DNA from 2 places in the Litchfieldia luteola genome. Region 1 is predicted to be linked to the other one. Evidence: riboswitches for the same ligand, from Rfam matches in the RefSeq annotation. Region 1 holds a riboswitch; the other holds the start of a gene.
The links. A riboswitch is a leader RNA that binds a small molecule or an ion and turns the genes downstream of it on or off. The one in region 1 is predicted to bind S-adenosylmethionine.
Positions count from the first base shown of each region.

Region 1 (6,250 bases):
TGGGTTATTAGGATAGTTTAAGAACATGACTTTCGCTTGTTCCAAAACACTCTTATCAATTTGGCTATAGTCAGGGAGAAACTCGTTTTCAGCCAGAAGCGGCATATACTCCATTACACCACGAGCCAGTTCTACTCCTGACCAATAATCGGGATATCCAGGGTCAGGTACGAGTGCGATATCCCCCGGATTCATTAGGCACTGCGGGATTTCAACAAGTCCAGCCTTTCCTCCGAATAAAATGGCAACTTCCTTTTCAGCGTCAAGGTCTACACCATATTCCCTTTTATAAAACGTAACAATCGCTTCTTTCAAGAACTGCTGCCCACGAAAAGGTGAATATTTATGATATGCTGGTTTTTCAGCAGCTACTTTTAATGCTTCCACAATGTGGTCCGGGGTTGGTTGGTCGGGATTTCCCTGACCTAAGTTAATTACATCATGCCCCTCGGCAACAACTTTCCCTACTTTTGCAACAAGGGATGCAAAAAATTGTTTAGGTAAACCTTGTAACAACTGTGATTGCTCAAAATGCTTCATCATTTACACCTACTCAAAAAATTTCTTGAATTTCTAGTCACAAATCATATATTGTTAATAACAAAATGTAAAGAAAAATTTAAAAAGGTGGGACAATTCATGCAACTTAAGATAGCTTGCATTCAACTAGATATTATTTATGGAAACCCAGAGAAAAATAAACAAAATGCTGAGCTTGAAATTTCTAAAGTCGTTTCAGAATCAAAACCCGATGTCATTGTTCTCCCTGAACTTTGGACAACAGGCTATGATTTAACAAGATTAGAAGACATCGCGGATCACCAAGGTGCAGACACAACCCAGTTTATCGGTACCCTTTCAAAGAAATTCAGTGTGAATATCGTTGCAGGCTCCGTAGCCAAGAAAACCGAAAAAGGTGTCAAAAACACGATGCTTATTTTTAACCGAAACGGTGAAGTTATTGGAGAATATAGCAAACTACATCTCTTTAAATTAATGGATGAGCACCACTACTTAATTCCTGGAGATGCAAAAGGACTGTTCACCATTGAAGGAGTTCCTTCCTCTGGAGTCATCTGCTATGACATACGTTTCCCTGAATGGATAAGAGCACATACAACCGAGGGTGCTGAACTGGTATTTGTTGTTGCAGAGTGGCCACTTCCTCGTCTTGAACATTGGCGTGCCCTTTTAATTAGCCGTGCAATTGAAAATCAATGCTATGTTGTTGCATGTAACAGAGCTGGGAGCGATCCAGCAAATGTCTTTGCGGGGCATTCGATGATTATTGATCCGTGGGGCGAAATTATTGCGGAGGCAAGTACAGAACCTGAGGTACTAACAGCAAGTATTGATCTAGATCAGGTAAAAAAAGTGAGAAAACAAATCCCAATCTTCCAAGATAGAAGACCAAGTTTTTATCAATAATATTTTTCCGAAAATGCCATTGACAAAGAAATAGTTCACTTGTTATTATTTTCATCAAGTGTTAAAATTCAAATAATTTAATAGTCTAAATTGCATTATTGCAATTTATCTCTTATCAAGAGCAGGCTGAGGGAAATGGCCCGATGAAGCCCAGCAACCGACCGTAATACCACTGCGAAGTGGGGCGCTTTTACACATGCGCCAACTGAATGTTTAAAATACATTCACATAAGGCACGGTGCTAATTCCACAGAAAGATATTCTTTCTGGCAGATAAGAGGTGCGAAGCCGTGTCTTCAAGCCTCTTTCGATGTCGAAAGAGGCTTTTCTATTTTGACTAGTAGAAAAGCCTCCGAATTTTTCAAAACAATACTTACTTTGGAGGTTATTCACATATGTCTTTTTCAAATCAGCAATCAACTTATGAACCCTTAACTGAATCAACAGCAACCTCACTTGCTACTAAACTAGGACTTTTTGAGCAAGGTGCTGTTTTACGTTCAAAGGAAATCGGGGATGGTAATCTAAACCTTGTCTTCCATATCGTTGATGATAAAACAAATATAAGCATTATTATTAAGCAAGCCTTACCTTATGCAAAGGTTGTCGGGGAAAGCTGGCCGCTTACACTTAAGAGAGCTACGATTGAAAGCAATGCGTTACTAACGTATTACAATCTCGTACCTGATTTAGTACCAAAGGTATTTTACACAGACGAAGTACTGGCCATTACAGTAATGGAGGACTTATCTCACTTAGAAATCTCTCGTTCAGGTTTGATTAAGGGTCAGAATTATCCACTATTATCAGAGCACATTGGAAGGTACTTAGCACATACCCTATTCTACACTTCTGATTTTGCTCTTAACCCTCAGGAAAAAAAGAAACTGGCTCATCGTTTCTCAAACCCTGAACTTTGTAAAATTACCGAAGACCTAGTATTTACAGATCCATTTTTTGATATTGATACGAATAATTTCGAAAGTGAGCTTCAGGCTGATGTTGAAAAACTTTGGAATGATTCGAAACTTAAACTTGAAGTTGCAAAACTAAAACAGAAGTTCTTAACACAAGGAGATGCACTCCTACATGGCGATTTGCACACTGGAAGTATTTTTGCTAGTGACCAGGAGACAAAAGTCATAGATCCAGAATTCGCCTTCTACGGTCCATTTGGATTTGATATAGGTCAATTCCTTGCAAATCTCGTTTTGAATGCATTATCAAGAGAAACGGATAAGCAAGAGCCACTATTCACACACATCGATAAAACGTGGGCTGTTTTCGTAGATACCTTCTCTCATCTTTGGGAAAAAGACAATGTCGAAGCATACGCAAAGATTGATGGATATTTAGACTCTTTACTAAAACAAATACTTGAGGATACAATTGGATTTGCTGGCTGTGAGATCATTCGCCGTACCATTGGTCTAGCACATGTTGCTGACTTGGACCAGATTGAAGATTATAATGCTAAAATTCTATCAAAACAACAAGCTCTTCAGTTAGGTAAAGAATTAATCTTAAGCCGCTCAACAATCAGTAGTCCAACTGAGATTCGAAATTATTTTCAAACGAGCTATAGTTACTAAAAAGGAAGTGACAAACACAATGACTAAAAGCTTTACAATTCCACGATCAGTAGAGTGGAATGAAAATTATATTTCTCTACTTGACCAACAAAAACTACCTCTTGAAACAGAGTATATAGAACTTAGAACAGTCCAAGATGTTTGGGAAAGCATTACAAGTTTAAAAGTTCGTGGTGCACCAGCTATCGGAATAACGGCGGCATTCGGTCTTGCTCTTGCAGCACAAAATTACGAAGTTGAATCGATACAGGCATTTAAAACACAGCTACAAAAGGACCGAGATTACTTAGCAAGCTCCCGTCCCACAGCTGTAAATCTATTCTGGGCATTAGATCGTATGGTTCGAAGTGTTGAAAATGCAACTTCGATTAATGAGGCAAAAACAAAGCTTACCCATGAGGCAATCCGTATTCAGATAGAGGATGAGGCAGTTTGTCGACAAATTGGGGAGTATGCACTATCTCTTTTCAAAAGTAACGATAAGGTATTGACAATTTGTAATGCAGGTTCAATCGCAACTGCACGTTACGGAACAGCCCTAGCACCCTTCCATCTTGCAAAAGAAAAAGGAATTAACCTTCAAGTGTTCGCTTCAGAAACTCGTCCGGTTCTTCAAGGCTCAAGACTTACAGCATGGGAACTTAAGCAATCTGGAGTGGATGTAACACTTATTACGGATAATATGGCAGCACACACCATTGCTGCAAAAGGAATTACAGCAGTCATTGTAGGTGCAGATCGTATTACAGCAAACGGTGATACTGCAAATAAAATTGGAACCTATGGTCTAGCTATTCTGGCAAAAGCCTTTAACATTCCTTTTTATGTAGCAGCACCACTGTCTACTTTTGATATCTCCCTTCAATCTGGAAAAGAAATTCCTATTGAAGAGCGCAACCCTGAAGAAGTAACACATATAAATGGGCATCGAATTGCACCAGAAGGGATTAACGTCTTTAATCCTGCCTTTGATGTAACTCCAAATGATTTAATTACAGCAATCATTACGGAAGAAGGAATTCTTTATAACGGTGAATATAAGGATTCAATTGCTAATTTATTTCAGTAACCAAAACAAAAAGCGGAGAGCATCGTGCTTTCCGCTTTTTTATTTAATTTTCTCCCACATTTCTGGAGGATTCACTTCATATATCCCATCTTCTCGGTACATAAAATGGCACATGATGAACTCTCGGCGAATTGTTGCGTAGTCTTCGTGAAAGTCTTTTATGTATTCATTAATTTCTTTCTCCGTATACTTTTTCCCAGGTTCAAGTCCCTTTACTAAATGCTCAAGGATCATAAGCTTCTTTTTACGCTGAGCAGGAATTGTTTTTAACTTCCCGTCTCGTGTCATGAAATTAGCAAGTACTTGTTGATGTTCACCCTTCTTTTCTTCATCATCGTCTACTTTTCCATAAGCTGTATTTATGATAGCCTGAGATTTTAACCTCAACTGGTCTTCATCTAGGTAAAAATAGATAGTATTCTTTTCTCTTTTTTGCTTGATAATCCCTATTTCTTTTAGCTTCGCAATATGGTGAGTAATGGTAGGCGGGGTAAGCCCCAGTTTTCCAGCAAGTGCTTGTCCATGATGCGGACCTTTGGCCAACAGTACAATAATTCGTATTCTTGTGGGATCTCCCATTACTTTATGAAAATTCACGAGCCGACTAAGCTGCATTTTAAAACACTCCAATAATTAGTCAATCTAATTTAGTAGCTTTTCTACCTTGTTTTGAAAGGAATTTCTCCACCGTTCCGATAATTCCTTGACCTCTACTAGATTCTTTAATGCCTGAACATTTTCCTCATCTTGGTAGATGACTTTGTTTATATACGCAACAGTAGGATTCTCTTCCTTCCGTTCTATTAGGCGTAAATTTTGTCCTGGTTTAATGAAACCTTCTTTTAATACTCGAAAATAAAACCCTGTATACCCTGTTTGTTGAACTAAGAGTGGTAATTCATCAACTTTATAGCGATTACCAAGTTTATAACACGGCTTGCGTGGATTACTGATCTGTATCCTTACATCTCCAATTTCAAATATATCACCAATATGTGCATTCTCTTCATTCAAACCTTGGATCGTAAAATTTTCTCCGAACGCACCAACCGTAAATGATTGTTGTAACGTTTTCTCCCAATATTCTAAGTGCTCAAATGGATATGCACAGATCGCTTGATCTTTTCCACCATGATTCACTAAATCAGCTTGTTGATCACCACCGATTTGTACTGTTGAGACAAATACTTCTTCTTCAATTGGCTTTTTATAAATGCCAGTTGCAATCTCTTTATTTTTATAAAGTTCACGTCGAGCTTTTCCTACATTAATAGATACTAATTTATATTCCAACTACATTTCCTCCTAAACATCTTTAAGAGCTGTTCGCTTTGCCCTTCTTTTTCTTAAAAATATAATGGTTGAAATTAATAATACGATTGAAAAAGCCCCAATTACACCACCCGTATAAAGTACCTCTCCAATCCTTTCAATATAACTTCCAAAATAATAACCACCTGTAAAAAGTGCTAAAGACCAGATTAAACCTGTAGTGTAAGCGACTAAAGCAAACTTACTAAAATCCATCTTGTAACTTCCAACCATAAACGGTATAAAATGCCTTACACCAGGAAAGAAATAACCAAAAATAAGAGCAACTGGACCATACTTCTCGATTAGTACTTCAGACTTTTGCAAGTAGGTTTTCATTCGATTGTTTTTCATTAATCTTGGATGAATGGAATGATAGCTAAATCTTCCTAGACAATAAAGAGTTGTTAAACTACTCATCACCCCTGCAAATGTCACGATAAATGCAGGCAACGGCTGAAGTAGACTTTTCGAAGTAATAAATCCACTGGTCATCACAATTACTTCGTTAGGTACAGGCAATCCAAAAAAACCGAGCCACAACACGAAATACAATGCAACATATCCATATTCCTTTATGATTAACATTATAGACTCAATTTCCAAAGTATCCCCTCCTATAGAGGTTTACAGTAAACTCTAATTTCTCGAAAAAAATTGGAAAATATTATAAAATATTTTCCATGAATTATACCATAATTAAGGTTATTTGGTCGATTGAAATCAACTGACTTTTTAACAGTTAGAAAGAGGTAAGGTTATTTTAAATACCGAACCCACCCCAACTTCACTAGTAACATCTATCTTTCCTCGATGTTCTTCAATAATTTTGTAACTTACCATTAAGCCA
Region 1 is NZ_JAGGKM010000001.1:609,363-615,612, reverse strand. It holds gene J2Z26_RS03180 (pyridoxal phosphate-dependent aminotransferase) at 1-540, opposite strand, end outside; gene J2Z26_RS03175 (carbon-nitrogen family hydrolase) at 532-1,428, shown strand; SAM riboswitch class I at 1,538-1,708, shown strand; gene mtnK (S-methyl-5-thioribose kinase) at 1,824-3,020, shown strand; gene mtnA (S-methyl-5-thioribose-1-phosphate isomerase) at 3,040-4,089, shown strand; gene J2Z26_RS03160 (DUF2087 domain-containing protein) at 4,129-4,704, opposite strand; gene J2Z26_RS03155 (MOSC domain-containing protein) at 4,732-5,382, opposite strand; gene J2Z26_RS03150 (DedA family protein) at 5,395-6,006, opposite strand; gene J2Z26_RS03145 (PAS domain-containing sensor histidine kinase) at 6,136-6,250, opposite strand, start outside.

Region 2 (6,250 bases), on a different contig from region 1:
GTACGAAAGTGAGTATATCATGGGTAAGAAATCAGTGTCAACAAAAATAATATTTTTATATTTTACTATTTTTAAATAGCACTTACTGGCTTTTTAGAAGAAAGTCCTGTTGCCTTTTCAATTGCTTGTTCTAAGTCTTCAAGAAGATCTTCACAATGTTCAATTCCAACTGAAAGCCTGATTAAATCATCAGTCACTCCGGATTTCTTTAAATCCTCGGCCCCTAATTGCTGATGAGTGGTACTTGCAGGATGGATGATTAAGCTCTTGGCATCCCCTACATTCGCTACATGAGACCAAAGAGTTACATTATTAATGACTTTTGCTCCAGCTTCCCTGCCACCTTTGATTCCAAATACAACAACTGCACCAGCACCTTTAGGTAAGTACTTCTTCGCTAATTCCTTTCCAGGATGTTCTTCATGCTCCGGGTATAATACCCACTCTACACCAGGATGCTCATCTAAGTAGGAGACGATCTTTCTCGTATTTTGAATATGCTCTTTCATCCGGACATGCAGTGTTTCCAGTCCTAAGTTAAACTGAAATGCATTAAATGGGCTAATGGCCGGACCTAAGTCCCTTAATAACTGAACTCTTGCCTTCACAATAAAAGCAACAGGCCCTAACGCTTCTGAGTATACTAAATTATGATAGCTCGGATCAGGTGTTGTAAATCCAGGAAACTTTGCCGAGTTCCAATCAAATTTCCCTCCATCTACAATAATCCCTCCAAGAGTAGTACCATTCCCAAGCAACCATTTTGTTGCTGAGTGAATTACTATATCTGCACCATGTTCAATTGGCCTGCATAGATATGGTGTGGCAAACGTGTTGTCAATGATTAATGGAATACCAGCTTCATGTGCAATTTCAGCAACTGCTTCTATATTTAAAATATCCAAGCTAGGATTTCCTATTGTTTCAGCAAAGAGGGCTTTTGTATTAGGAGTGATTGCCTTTTTGAAATTAGTAGGATCAGACGGATCCACAAAATGAGTATCTATTCCGTACTTTGGTAACGTGTTTGCAAACAAATTATAGGTACCACCATATAAAGTAGATGCAGAGACAATTTCATCACCAGAACTGGCAAGATTTAAAATAGCTGTTGTAATAGCTGCCATCCCACTTGCAACTGCTAAGCTACCAACACCACCCTCCAATTGAGCAACTCTTTCTTCAAAAACAGTTACCGTAGGATTGTGAATCCGGGAATAGATATACCCTGGTTCCTTTAAAGCAAATAGATTTGCAGCATGTTCTGTATTCTCGAATTTAAAAGCATTTGATTGATAGATCGGAACAGCACGTGCTCCAGTAACTGGATCTGCTTGCAAACCACCATGCACCCCAATTGTTTCTAGACGATACTTTCTCTCACTTCCACTCATTTTCATCTCTCCCTCGCTCTTTTGTGAAATAAAAAAATCCCCTTCATAAGAAGAGGATGAGTTCCATAAGACTCTTCTTATCTTTCAGGCATAAATATACCTGCAGGATTTAGCACCGTGTATCTTACCGGTTGCCGGGTTTCTAAGGGCCAGTCCCTCCACCACTCTTGATAAGTAAACTATTAAATTGATATTATTCTGAATAATAACACCGCAATTACTTACTGTCAATTCCTATTTATCCAATTTTTCTCATTTCTTTATCATGAGATAAGTAGAATATGGATTCGATTAGTAATATATTTCTCAAACTACCAATAACCTCAATATTCTCATGATATATGAGGTCAGTTAGTTTACTAGTCCCGTTTATAACATCCGTTATCCCATTCCCCTTGATTGTTATATGTTCTTCAAGACCATTAGTCACTGAGCTTCTTGTACTTGAAAGGTATAAATAAGCATTTTCCATACTAGTAATTTCAAACTTAATTACGAGTGGTTCTTTTGGTAATAGTAAGACAACATGTTCCAATCCGTAGAGTCTTTCTAAAAAATGTGTTAGTAATTTTTCTAAACCCACGTTGAATCCTCCTCGTACAGTTAGCTTATATATTAATTCCATTAAGTAGTACTATTTCCTCTATAAATCGTTCGACAAAAAGAAATATTTGTGAATAAAAAAGAACAATTTGCTCCATTATTACCAACAAATTGTTCATTTCCCGAGAAATATGTCAATATTATGATGTTTTTGCGACTGCCTTCTGAATTTTGACGAAAGATGTACCTTTAAAGACAAAGTAAAAGTACGTAGAACTCACTAGATAAAGAGCTGCAGTTATGCTAAATACATAAGCATAGCCCCAATATGACCCATAAATTAACACAAAAGATGTCGACACAGGTCCCATCATTGCCCAGCCTAAGGAAAATACCATCTGATTTACTGAGTTAGCAAGACCTTTCATTGAATCATTAACCCTTTCCATCACTAATGATGCTTGAATCGGATTTCCCGCATTCATTAAAGCCTGACGGAATAAGAATCCGATGATCGCTATAATAAGATTTTCTGTGTAGGCTGTCAGCAGTAAGAATGGCAAGGATGCTAACTGGAGAAACACAACAGCCTTCACTTCTCCAACCTTTTTCACTACGATAGGACCTATAATCATAGCCACTGCCGTTGCCGCTTGACCTAAAGACAAAACAATACCAATAACGCTATTACTAGCCTCAAATCGATCGGCAAAATATAGATTTAAGTAAGGAACGACCAATCCTGAACCAAATCCAATTAATAATTGTGCAAAAGCAAATAGTACAATAAGTTTCAATTGTCCCTTCTGATTTTTAAACACTGTCTTGAAAGGGACTTTCTCTTTCTTTTTTGAATCTTTCTCTTTTTTTACTTCTTCCATTTTAAAAATAGGCAATATACCTAAGAGGAATATTACACTCGCAATCAAGAGTGTAATTCTTACACTAATCAAAGGAGTTAACCCAAATAAGAAAACAAATGCATCACTTATGACTCCACCCATTAAATTTCCGACAACATTGGCTACCATCATGAGTGCAAAATGAAAACTAAACAAATGGACCCTTTGTGCTTGAGTTGAATTTTCAGCTAACCAAGGGATAGCTGACACTTGTAGAAATGCCATAGATAAACCCATTAGGAATGCTGTTATGACTAAAAAATGTTCTAACTCAAACAAGCTTCGCAAAAACAATAATAGGGTGGTAAAGAATATACCGTAAATCATTACCTTTTTCCGGCCTAGCTTATCACTTATAATACCTGCTGGAATTAATATAATTGCAGACGCTAAGGCAGTCATGGAAATGATTGTACCGTTAACTTGTTCTGTATAACCTAGTTCTCTTATATAGAAATTATACATGATCATAAAGATACCCATTGCAATTTGAGTACAAATATTTGTAATAATGAAGAGTTTTACGTTTCGATTATAAGTTAAATATTGATGCTTCCAATCCGCTATGATTGTTGTCATTATGCTTTACACCTCAGAATATTTCGCTACCCTAAATAATCATACTTCATTTACAAAAAAATGCAAGAAAAAACACTACCAATAATGATAGTGTCTACTTTAGGGTGTTATATAAATGTTCTACAGATTTAAACGCATAAATCCTGGCATCTGTTAATTTTCCATTCTCAAATTGTAACAAGCAAGGTACACTTTCAATTTCCCATTCTCTTGCTTTTACAGGGATATAGTTTAAATCACATTTTCCCATTGTTTTGTTAGGTACTAACTCCTGTACAACCATCAGCATTCGGCTTGCAACTTGGCATGTACCACACATCGGAGTATAGAGGTATAAACAAAAGGATTGTTCCTCTTGAATTAATTTATTTACTTGTTGCTCAGACCATTCATTTAACATGTTCTATGCCTTTCTATAATAAAAACTCTGCATGCACATCAAAATTGGCACCTAATAAAACGGTTGCTAAGTGCTGCTCTGGGGATGTAGCTACTTCACGGTACATTTTATCAATATAAATGTGTTCAGCTTCTGGCAATTCTCTCATAAATTGTTTTCTTAACTTTTCACCAGCATCGTCTGCATCAACTAAGATATAGACATCCTTATTATATAAATGTTCGATTAATTCGTCTAGTCTTGAAACACTAATCGTACCATTCGTACATATTATCTCAATTTCTTCATTTATGACATTTAATACTTTCTTCTTATCTGACTTTCCTTCTACAATAATTACTTTTTCAAAATAGTCTAATGTCATTTCCCATCACCTTAGTTTCATTGTACAATAGATTTCTTACTATTATTCGTAAATTTTACGAATATCCCTCTATTATTGTATGGAAAAAGGAATAAGATTGTTTATGTTTCTTTATTGGTAATAAACAGAAAAAGCAGTGGAAAGTAACCCACCGCTCTAAACTTATATTAGCACCAGCCATTTTCATAATCACAATCTACATATTTTTGATCAGGTCCTGTGGTTACATCCACATATTTGTATATTTTGTTATTGCCTTGTTCGTATCCTTCCATTAGCTCATACTTGTTCCCTTGGGTATTTAGAACAATTCGTCCAACAAGGGTTGACTCATCATATAAATTCACTTGGTTTTCAGATAACTTTCCAACGATGCGATCAGTAATGTCCATTCGCTTATTTTCCAGTACCAATTCAAGCACCCTTTCTTTACTTACTTATCGTTAGGGTGTCCATGTAGAGTGATGTTACTCAAAAAAAATAGGAATTAGCAATTGCTAATTCCTTGTTATTTTAGTCTTCTTTAGTCATTGCTTCATATTCTTCAGCCGTCATAAGCTTATCAATCTCGCCTAGGTCACTAGCTTCTACTACGATCATCCATGCTTTTTCATATGGAGATTCATTCACAAATTCTGGGCTGTCATCTAAGTCTTCGTTAATTGCAATTACTTTACCACTAATTGGAGCATATAGTTCAGATACAGTTTTTACTGATTCTACACTTCCGAAAGGCTCATCAGCAGTAATTTCATCTCCAACTTCAGGAAGTTCAACGAATACGATATCACCTAATTCAGATTGTGCAAAATCTGTGATTCCGATACGTACTTCATTGCCTTCAACTTTAACCCACTCGTGCTCTTCTGAATAACGTAATTCCTTTGGTGTGTTCATCATTTATTCCCTCCATAAACTAAAAATCTATTTTAAAGAATTCCCAAATAGGGTTCTTCTAACCCTTACTTCCAATTTTCTTCAAACATTTGCTCATTAAAGCCTACAGTCACTTTTGATCCATCTGTTACAAGTGGTCTTTTGATAAGCATACCATCTGAAGCTAACAATGTAAGTAATTCATCTTCTGATGCAGTTTTCATTTTGTCTTTAACACCAAGTTCACGGTATTTTTGGCCGCTAGTGTTAAAGAACTTTTTTAACTCTAGTCCACTTTTTTGATATAAATTTTCTAATACTTCTTTTGATGGCGGTTGTTCAACAATATGTACTTCTTCAAACGATAAATTATGTTGTTCTAACCATTTTTTAGCATTTCTGCAAGTACCGCATTTCGGATACCAATAAAAAGTTAGTGCCAAACTGTACTCACCACCGTTCTTTGGATGTATTCTTTATTACTTTAGAAATAAAATCCTACAGTACTGTATTTTACCATAAAGGTACAAAGAAATACTAATTGATTCTCTTCCCAAATTAGATTTCGACTTCTTCATCTTAATTCCTGCTAACTGGGTAAATAAATTCGACAAAAATTTTAAACCGTGTTGAATAGAGTCAAAAGAAAAAGCCCCTTTAGGAGCTCCTTCTTCACAAAAAATTATACTGTATAACGCTCTGCATCAATAATCGAAGCTGCAATTTCACGTTTCTTCGCAATTACATTAATTGGAGTGTAACGAGTGAATTTGCGAAGTGCTGATAACATCATACGTAAAGTATCTCCTGTTTCTGCAGCAATAAGAGTTTCTTTAGCATGTGCTTCAATTTCGTTAAATGCTTCTTGACAGAATACTTGCGTATAAAGGACCTTTTGGTTGTTCTTTTCAAGGCCAGTTTTGTTAATTGCTTTTTCAGTACGTAGAAGCGCAGATTCCATTGCGTACACATTACTGATAATGTCAGCAATATTTGCAAGAATTTCTTGTTCTTTTTCTAATGCTTTACCGAATTTCTGAGCAGCTAAACCAGCAATTAGTAATCCAATTTTCTTTGCATTACGTACTAAATATTTTTCTTGCTCAAGTACACCATCGCCAACTTCTTCAGGCATAAGCATCATCAACTCTTCTTGAAGAGCCATTGCCTTTTGGAATAGTGGAAGTTCACC
Region 2 is NZ_JAGGKM010000008.1:8,665-14,914, reverse strand. It holds gene J2Z26_RS19230 (O-acetylhomoserine aminocarboxypropyltransferase/cysteine synthase family protein) at 72-1,394, opposite strand; SAM riboswitch class I at 1,469-1,571, opposite strand; gene J2Z26_RS19225 (hypothetical protein) at 1,633-1,977, opposite strand; gene J2Z26_RS19220 (MFS transporter) at 2,138-3,418, opposite strand; gene J2Z26_RS19215 (thioredoxin family protein) at 3,513-3,818, opposite strand; gene J2Z26_RS19210 (toprim domain-containing protein) at 3,832-4,182, opposite strand; gene J2Z26_RS19205 (YusG family protein) at 4,350-4,604, opposite strand; gene gcvH (glycine cleavage system protein GcvH) at 4,696-5,079, opposite strand; gene J2Z26_RS19195 (arsenate reductase family protein) at 5,145-5,501, opposite strand; gene J2Z26_RS19190 (acyl-CoA dehydrogenase family protein) at 5,741-6,250, opposite strand, start outside.
Region 2: it holds a riboswitch for S-adenosylmethionine, as region 1 does, so the genes downstream of both, J2Z26_RS19230 (O-acetylhomoserine aminocarboxypropyltransferase/cysteine synthase family protein) here and mtnK (S-methyl-5-thioribose kinase) in region 1, are expected to answer to the same signal.